DNA from 3 places in the Halobacteroides halobius DSM 5150 genome. Region 3 is predicted to be linked to each of the others. Evidence: riboswitches for the same ligand, from Rfam matches in the RefSeq annotation. Region 3 holds a riboswitch; each other region holds the start of a gene.

The links. A riboswitch is a leader RNA that binds a small molecule or an ion and turns the genes downstream of it on or off. The one in region 3 is predicted to bind S-adenosylmethionine.
Region 1: another riboswitch for S-adenosylmethionine. It lies ahead of HALHA_RS13025 (vitamin B12 dependent methionine synthase); the one in region 3 lies ahead of metK (methionine adenosyltransferase).
Region 2: another riboswitch for S-adenosylmethionine. It lies ahead of HALHA_RS11335 (methionine ABC transporter ATP-binding protein); the one in region 3 lies ahead of metK (methionine adenosyltransferase).

What each region holds. Positions count from the first base shown of each region.
Region 1 covers NC_019978.1:1,310,459-1,313,730, forward strand. The annotation lists gene HALHA_RS06455 (homocysteine S-methyltransferase family protein) at 1-965, opposite strand, end outside; gene HALHA_RS13025 (vitamin B12 dependent methionine synthase) at 1,013-1,708, opposite strand; SAM riboswitch class I at 1,749-1,869, opposite strand; gene HALHA_RS06465 (ArsR/SmtB family transcription factor) at 2,029-2,961, shown strand.
Region 2 covers NC_019978.1:2,314,939-2,318,210, forward strand. The annotation lists gene HALHA_RS11330 (methionine ABC transporter permease) at 1-99, opposite strand, end outside; gene HALHA_RS11335 (methionine ABC transporter ATP-binding protein) at 71-1,123, opposite strand; SAM riboswitch class I at 1,218-1,324, opposite strand; gene HALHA_RS11340 (TIGR03905 family TSCPD domain-containing protein) at 1,397-1,636, opposite strand; gene HALHA_RS11345 (DeoR/GlpR family DNA-binding transcription regulator) at 1,925-2,671, shown strand; gene HALHA_RS11350 (PTS mannitol transporter subunit IIBC) at 2,776-3,272, opposite strand, start outside.
Region 3 covers NC_019978.1:848,373-851,644, forward strand. The annotation lists gene HALHA_RS04260 (polysaccharide deacetylase family protein) at 34-894, opposite strand; SAM riboswitch class I at 1,050-1,151, shown strand; gene metK (methionine adenosyltransferase) at 1,271-2,446, shown strand; gene HALHA_RS04270 (nitroreductase family protein) at 2,464-3,048, shown strand; gene HALHA_RS04275 (D-2-hydroxyacid dehydrogenase) at 3,108-3,272, shown strand, end outside.

The sequences.
Region 1 (3,272 bases), 460 kb from region 3:
CCAATAATTCGTGTTGGCAAGTTATCAGAAATAACTACTCTCTTAGTTCGACTAGCTAGGGTAGTCTCTTTCTTCTTAATTCTAGATGCAGGTGTTATATCTACTACTTTTTTCTTTGCTAAATTTATATACTCTGGAGTAGAGCCACAACAGCCTCCAATAATATTAACTCCTGCTTCTATAAATTGAGGTATATAATTTGCCATTTCCAAAGCTTCCATAGGAAAGATAGTTTCATTATTCTCATTTAAAACTGGTAAGCCTGCATTAGGTTGTACACAGAGGGGAGTAGCAGTATATTGGCCCATTAACTTTATTATCTCTACTAATTTCTTAGGGCCTAAACTACAATTAGCTCCAATAACATCAGCCCCTAAAGCTTCAAAAACAGTAATTGCTGTTTGAGGATCTGTACCAGTCATCGTCTTTAAGTTTTCTTCATAAGTTAAATTAATAATTACGGGCAGGGAAGTCTTTTCTTTAACTGCAATTAAAGCAGCTCTAGCTTCCTGTAAATCTGTCATAGTTTCAATATTAATTAAATCCGCTCCAGCAGCTTCTAAAATCTGAGCTTGCTCACCAAAAACATGATAAGCTTGTTGAAAAGATAAGTCACCTAACGGTTCTAATAACTTACCAGTTGGCCCTATAGAAGCAGAAATAAAGACATCATCACCTGCTACTTCTGTAGCTAACTTTACTGCTTGTTGATTTATCTTTTCTATCTTATGGGCCAAATTATATTCAGCTAGTTTAAGGCGATTGGCCCCAAAAGTATTAGTTTGGATTATATCACTACCTGCTTTAACATAACTACTATGAATTTCTTTTAATATCTTAGGATGGGTTAAGTTAAGTTCTTCAGGACAGTCTCCTACCTCTAATCCTCTCTTTTGTAACTCTGTACCCATAGCACCATCTAGTACTAAAATTTCTTCTTCTAATCTGTCTACTATACTACTCATCTACTACCTACTCCTTTCTTTTTAATCTTTAAACTATAAATTAAAAACTATTTATCATATACACAAATTTCAAATTCGCAGTTTTGACAGTTAAAGTCACAACTTGGTCTATCTGATTCAACATTACCTAATCCTATCAAAGCAGTAATTGATTTTTGAGGGTCTAATATATAACCAGAACTAAGAGTAATACCTAACTCTTCTCCACCCAAAAGAATCAACAATTGAGGTTGTATATCTAATGTAGTATCACCATAGCCAGGGCTAAATCTCATTGTTAGATGAGATAAACCTTTGGCTAAAGCTTCTTCACTAATTAATTTAGTTATCCTATTAGCAACTTCTTCTACTGCTGCTGAACCTACTGCATCTAAAGTAGTTGCTTTAGTTAATTCACCTTCAGTAAAAAGTTGATTGACCTTCTTTTCTAATTTACCTCCAATAGTTACTGCTAAAAGAGCTACTTCTTCCTGGTCAGCTAGTAAATCAGCTATATCTTGACTTTGAAAAGTAAGTTTCTCTGCTCCTAAACTAATCCTATCTTGGTCAATATCTATCTTTTCTAAGATAACATACTTTCCCTTAGGTTCTAATAGGGAAGTGGCTAAATTTATTGTATCAGAGATCATCTTTTCTATTTTAGAATTAGATTCGGTTTGTTTTTGATAACCTAATTCTTTTTTTACTTCATATTTAGGAATCTCAATTGAAATATCTTTTATTATGATAATCCTCACCTCCATTAAAAAAACCTCTTCTTAAGAGAAGAGGGGAAATCACCTTCCCTCATTTCTCAGAAGTTAAAACTTCTGCAGGAGTTGGCACCACTGTAACATCTAAACTCAAACTTGTTACTGGTTGCCGGGCTTCATCGGGCCAGTCCCTCCACCACTCTCAATAAGGATGATATTTAATTATTGTGCATAAGTATAACACCAATTATACTTTTTGTCAAAGTTAAAGGAATATTAAAAAATAGTTTTAAATTGTATGAATTAATAAAAGGAATTTTAAAATAAAGGCAGAAACATATAATTAGTATTAAAACAAAAGAGGTGTTTTTATGAAAGGTAAAGTTTTAAAGATTAAAAACAATAAAAGCATTATTAAAGTTATGAAAGCATTAGCTTCAGAATCCCGCATGAAAATTTTAGAGACCTTAAATAATAAAGAAATGAATTTAAATAAGATTTCAGAACAATTAGACATGCCTGCTTCTTCAGTAACAGTGAATGTAAAAAAATTGGAGGAAGCAGGATTGATTGAAACTAATTATCAACCTGGAGATAGAGGATCACAAAAATTATGTCGTCGTACTTATGATAGTTTATTGTTAGAATTTCCAGGAGCAAATATGAACTTTGATATGAACTTAGTTGAAATGTCAATGCCAATTGGAAACTATAAAGATTTTGCTGTTCAGCCAACTTGTGGATTAGCTAGTGAAGAAGGATATATAGGTATTCTTGATGATGAACAATCTTTTCTTGAGCCTGAGCATATATATGCTCAATTACTTTGGTTTAAACAAGGTCATATTAAATATAGATTCCCTAACAATCTCCCTGCTAATACTTATGTTAATGAGTTAGAGTTGAGTATGGAGATATGCTCAGAAGCTCCTCATTACAACGAAGATTGGCCCTCAGATGTTACGGTCTGGATTAATGATGTAGAAATAGGAACATGGACTTCTCCGGGTGACTTTGGTGAACAACGAGGGAAACTAAATCCAGAATGGTGGAATAATGATCAAACTCAGCATGGTTTGTTGAAAATGTGGACAGTAAATGATGACGGAGCATATATTGACGGGAAGCAGATATCTAAAAAAACATTATCTGACTTAAATATTTCTGACAGCAATTTTATTGATGTGAAAATAGGAATTAAAGAAGAAGCAAGAAATATAGGAGGAATAAATCTCTTTGGCCATAAGTTTGGCAATTATGAACAAGATATAATATTAAGATTTAAATATAACCATAGGGAATAAGACTATAAAGTTTAAAATATTTATAATCAAAAGAAGGAATACTAAATCTATCCAAGAAAATAATAATTAGATAATAAGATTCTAATTATTATAGTAACAATTCCAATTTTATATAATATTTAAAAAACTTGACTATTTATAGTCTTTGTTTTATACTATAAATAGAGTGTTAAGAAAATAATAAGTGATTATAAGTTGCTAATATATAATTTTTAATAAGATTTCACTGTTCTAGGGATGTTTATTCCTACAAAGTTGGTGAAATCTGTTTTTTTGAAACAAAAGATTTAAGATTTATATTAAATTAACAA
Region 2 (3,272 bases), 1.2 Mb from region 3:
AGCTACTATCATTGATATTCCAACCATATAAATAGTCTCTTGAATTCCTACTACTAAAAGATCCATATTCTTAGTTAGATAGGTTAATAGATTCTGCACCTTCAATCACCTCAATTCTAATCCCTGATTGCTCATTAAGATCTTTAATTCCTGTTTTAACCTGTTCCCTCTCTCCTGTTAACTCAATAATCAAAGTTCCAAATGGGGTTCCCTGAATCTTATCAATATTACCATATAAAATATTAGCCTCAACCTGATGAGTGTGCACAAACTTGGAAACTATCGGTTGACCAGCCGATCTTCCAGTAAAACTTAGTTTAATTAACCTACCTTGTCCAGGGTTATTAACTGTAACTCTTGATAATAATTCCTCTGGTACATTAGCATTAATTACTCGTTGTAAGAATTTCTTTGTTACTGGTTCTTGAGGAGTAGTGAAAATATCAAGTACATGACCTTGCTCTACAATCTCTCCCCCTTCTATAACAGCTACTTGAGTACATATTTCTTTAATCACTTCCATCTCATGAGTAATTAATACAATAGTAATTCCTAATTCCTGATTAATATCCTGTAGTAACTCTAAAATAGAATGGGTTGTTTCAGGATCTAAAGAAGATGTAGCTTCATCACACAATAATACTTTAGGATCATTAGCCAAAGCTCGAGCAATACCAACTCGCTGTTGCTGGCCACCACTTAGTTGACTAGGGTAATTGTCAGCTTTATCTGCTAAACCTACTAACTTCAGTAATCTTTTTACCTTAGGATTGATATCCTCTTTTTTCTCCCCTGCGATCTCTAAGCAAAATGCTACATTTTCTGCTACTGTACGGGAATTTAATAAATTAAAATTTTGAAAAATCATCCCAATTTCTTTTCTAGCTTCTCTTAATTGAGAAATAGTTAAATCAGTTAAATCCTTATCATCTATAATCACTTGCCCTCGAGTTGGTCTCTCTAATAAATTTAAACAACGAATCAGAGTACTTTTTCCTGCTCCACTCGGGCCAATAATCCCAAAAATCTCTCCTTCATCAATTTCTAGATCAATTCCTTCTAGAGCATTCACTGGTCCTTCCTCACTTTGGTATACCTTATCTAAGTTATGAACCTCAATCATAAATATATCTACTCCTTACTTTTATTTAAACCTTTAATATTCTTATTAATAAAAAATCCCCTTCCCATAAGAGAAGAGGTTTATATAAACTCTCCTCTTATCTCTCAGTTACTAATAACTGCAGGAGTTAGCACCGGGTACTTATTAAGTACTGGTTGCTGGGCATCATTGGGCCAGTCCCTCCGCCACTCTTGATAAGAGATTCTGCTATTAAATTTCAGTTAAGTTGCCAATATAATAACAAGTTAAATTAAAATTGTCAAGGGCTTTTTATCAAACCATCTCCTTTAAAGCTTTACTTAGCTGGTCAGGACAAGAAGTCTCATTTCTACAAGTAATTCCTTCCAATCTTTCTGCTACTTCTTCTACCTGAGAACCTTTTATTAAAGCTGCTATACCAGATAAGTTACCATTACATCCTCCTATAAATTCTATTTCTTCAATAACTCCATCATCAGTTACATTAAATTTAATCTCTCTAGCACAAACACCTGTTGGTTTAAATGTTTTCATTATTACTGCCTCCTATAAATCTTCTTTATCTAGTATATTAAATTTAGTAACAATAATCAAACTTATCAGCTATATTAAATTGCTTTATATAATATTTATATCGAAAACTAAAGCATAAACAATTGTCTTTTTGCTTGTTTATTCGTTTTTGTTCTTTCTTTTTTTTATTTTTATGATATAATGAATTAATGTATTGGATTAATGATGAAAGAATTAGTTTTTATTTGTAAATTCAACTAACACAATGCGTTATATTAAATATATTTAATACAGAAAGAAGTGGTGATTATGTTAAAAGAAGAGCGCCAACAAGAAATCTTAAAAATTTTAAATTCTGAGGAAAAAGTAATTACAAGTGATTTAAGTGAGCGTCTATCTGTTTCTAAAGATACTATTCGTAGAGATTTAAAAGAACTTGATAACAAAGGTTTAATTAAAAGAGTACATAGTGGAGCTCTTAAAAAGGGGCCTCCAGTTACTGATTTCTTTGCTAGACAAAATATTTCCAATGATGAAAAAAAGAAATTAGCTCAAAAAGCACTCCGTTTTATAGAAAACGGTCAAGTTTTACTGATTGATGGAGGTACTACAAATTTGCATCTTGTAAATCAATTTCCTCTTACATTAAATACAACTGTAATAACTAACAGCCCTCCCATCAGTATGGCATTGTCTAACTATAAGCAAGTTGAGGTTATTATGTTAGGAGGAAATTTATATAAACAATCTATGGTAAACCTTGGAATAAACACCGTAGATAGTTTAAAAACAATGAGAGCTGATTTATATATTATGGGCATTTATAATATTAATGCCCAAGGAATAAGTGTACCAACTTTATCAGAATGCTTAATAAAAAGAAAAATGGCCGATGTTTCAACTGAAATACTTGGATTAGTTACTTCAGATAAATTAGGAACAGTTTCTAGTCAAATTGTTTGTCCCACTGAAAATCTAACCTATATGGTGACAGAAGATATTAATCCTGATATTAAAAACATATATCAGGATCAGGATATTATTGTTGTTGATTGATAAATTATGTAGCTTGGACAGACAAGTTTAATATAAATTTACTAAAAGCAAAAGCCGTAACTCTTTCTCCAAAGAGCTACGGCTTTTTTATGCTTTCTTACTTTTTATTTATTTTCTTTTAGTTCATTAAGCAGCTTTTCAAGATTCGGATCACCTATATAAGTTTCTATTGGAATAATCCTCTTATCTCCATGGCTCATTTTAGCTCTTTCTTGCAGGTTTTTATGGACTACAATGATATCTGCATCTTCAGGAACATCTTCTATACGATAGTGTTTTACTTCAATATCACTCATGTTTTGTTTTTTTAACTTTTTCCTAAAAGTCGTTGCTCCCATAGCACTACTACCTGCCCCTGCATCACAAGCAAATGCTATTTTGCTAATATTTTCAACAGAATCAGCAGTAGTATTGCTTTCTGAATCTAAAACCTGCTTACCTTCAGATTTCATAGACTTTGACTGTTCTACAGATTCTTCAAAATTATCTTCTTCATCTGCTCCTTGTTGAAATTTTAATATAGCAGATGTGACCACAAAGGAAGCTGCAGCACCTACAAGTACTCCAGAAATAATTCCTAAAAAGTTACCTGGAGGTGTTA
Region 3 (3,272 bases):
AAGGAGTAGATTTTTAAAAATCTACTCCTTTCTTTATTTATAAGCAGAAAGAGAATATAATTTATTGATAGTAACTAGTTTATATCCTTTTTGTCTTAAGGTTTTAATGATTATTGGTAAGGCTTTAATGGTAGGAGTTAAATCTTGGCTTGGCCCACCAGCAGAATGGAAGAGGATATTTGCTCCATCATGAATTTTAGGTAAGACACGATTTATGATTTCTTCTTTTGATTTGGCTTTCCAATCTAAGGAATCAATAGACCAGTGAATAATTTTATAATCTGTCTGCTCTAATTTGTTTAATAAATCATTAGAAATAGCTCCATAAGGAGGCCTTAAAAGATTAGTTTCATAATTTATGATTTCTGAGATTGTCTTTGTAGTATTGTTTATTTCAGAATTAAGTTCAGATTTGTTTAATTTAGTTAAATTAGCATGGGACCAGCTATGGTTACCAATTGCATGTCCATCAGCTTTTATCTTTTGGACTATTTTAGGATTTTTCTTAGCTAATTTCCCTAACAGAAAGAAGGTAGCTTTAGCATTGTATTCATCCAATACATCTAAAATTTGTGGAGTATATTTTTTATCTGGTCCATCATCAAAAGTTAAAGCAATTTTTTTTACTGTTGGCCCTCTGCGAAATACTTTTTTGTTTGATTTAAATGAAGCAGTCTTTTGTTCAGGAACTTTGAGGAATTGATTAGGATAAATTAAATTTGGATGACTAATATTATTCAGTGTTACTAGCTTAGAAATAGTAGTATTAAATCTTTTGGAGATTTGAAATAATGTATCTCCATCTTTAACAGTATAAGCATAACTAGTACCTGCTGTAGAAAATAAGATGAGTAGTATAAATATAAGAAATAAATTTGTTTTAGTTGATAACAACTAGTCCACCCCCTTTTAGGACAAGAATAGAATAACATATATAATACTAACTTAGCAAGCTGTAAATTTTAGTAATCTGATTATGATAAATATTATCAATATTGACATAACTTATTAGTTATGATATGATTATCTTAGTCAATTAAATAACTGAAAATGCATCGAGAGTAGTGGAGGGACAGGCCCAAAGAAGCTCAGCAACCGCCTTTAAAGGGAAAGGTGCTAATTCCTGCCAGGAGTTTTCTGGGAGATGTATAATTTAATTACTTATCTCTCCTGACAGGGGAGATTTTTTATTTTGTGCTATAAAATATTGCATATTGCAAAGAATAATCTTACTAAGTGATTATTAATTGAATTTATTGGAGGTAATAATATGTTAGAGAACAAATCACTTTTCACTTCTGAATCAGTAACAGAAGGCCATCCGGATAAAGTGTCAGACCAAATATCAGATGCTATACTAGATGCAATTTTAAAAGAAGATCCTCATGCTAGGGTAGCTTGTGAAACAACAGTTACTACAGGGATGGTTTTGATTTCAGGAGAAATTTCTACTGAGTGTTATGTAGATATTCCTAAAATTGCTCGTAAAACAATTAAAGAAATTGGTTATACTAGGGCTAAGTACGGATTTGATGCAGAAACTTGCGCTGTATTAACATCTATTGATGAACAATCTCCTGATATTGCTATGGGAGTAGATGAATCTTTAGAAGCTAAAGATAGTGGAGAAGAAGAGATTGGAGCTGGTGACCAAGGGATTATGTTTGGTTATGCTACTAATGAGACCAAAGAGTTAATGCCTTTACCAATTACTTTATCCCATAAATTAGCAAAAAGATTGGCTAAAGTTAGAAAAGAAGGTATATTAGATTATTTAAGACCTGATGGTAAAACACAAGTTACAATAGAGTATCAAGATAATCAACCAGTTAGAGTGGATGCAGTTGTGATTTCTACTCAACATCATCCTGAGATTAAATTAAAGGATTTAAGAGATGATTTAATAAAGTATGTAGTTAACCCAGTGATTGATTCTCAATTATTAGATGGTGATACTACATATTATATTAATCCAACTGGTCGATTTGTAATAGGTGGTCCTCAAGGAGACGCTGGCTTAACTGGTAGAAAGATAATTGTTGATACCTATGGTGGGATGGCTCGTCATGGAGGAGGAGCATTCTCTGGTAAAGATGCTACAAAAGTAGACCGTTCTGCCTCTTATGCAGCCCGTTACGTAGCTAAAAATATAGTAGCAGCTGGTTTAGCAGATAAATGTGAAGTTCAGTTATCTTATGCTATTGGTGTAGCTCATCCTGTTTCAATTATGGTTGATACATTTGGAACAGCTAAAATTAATGAAGCTAAAATTGAAGAATTAGTAGATAAACACTTTGATTTACGTCCAGGACAGATTATTAAAGAGCTTGATTTAAGTCAGCCAATTTATCGTCAAACAGCTGCTTATGGTCATTTTGGTCGTCCTGATTTAGATTTACCTTGGGAAAGAACTGATAAAGTTGATATTTTAAAAAAGAAGCAATAAATTAAGGAGGTAGTAAAATGGGAAGAATTATAGAACCAATTAAAGAAAGAAGATCTATTAGAAATTATAAGAATAAGGAAGTGTCAAAAGAGAAGATTAGAAAGGTGTTAGAAGCTGCAAATTGGGCTCCTTCTAATGGTAATAGCCAACCTTGGGAGTTTGTTGTAGCTAAAGATGAATATGCTAAAAAAATTAGTAAAGTATTTTATGATTGGGCCAAGGATTATATTCCTAATGCAGATTATATACCAGAAGAAAAGAAAAAAGCTATGTTAGAGTACTCTAAAGATTTTGGTGGAGCACCAGTCCAGATTGTAGTAACCTATCAAACTGGTGAAGATGAAATTGAGACTGAAGAATCTTTAATGGCTGCAAGTGCTGCTATTCAGAATTTAAGCTTAGCAGCTTTAGAAGAAGATTTAGGAACAGTTTGGATTGCTGGTCACATTGCTCATGCAGATAGAACTAAAGAGATTATAGATTTAGCTGAAGATAAAAAAATTGCTGGTATTATCCCAATTGGGTATCCAGATATAGATCCAGCTGCTCCACCCAGAAAAGACCCAAATTTAGTTGAGAAGGTCAAGTGGTTAGGATTTTAATAAAGTAAATTGCCCGTGCTTCTAGTTTAGAAGGGCGGGTTTTTTATAGGAGGGAGAAGATGACTAAATCATTAGAAATTTTAATTATGTTTGACTCTAATTTTACTGCTGAGCAATTAAATAAGTTACAAGAAATAATCCCTAATGGAATAGTAAATAATGTTGCTTATGATAATGTTAGTGTGGAAATGCTAAATAGAGCAGATATTATCTTTGGTTGGCCC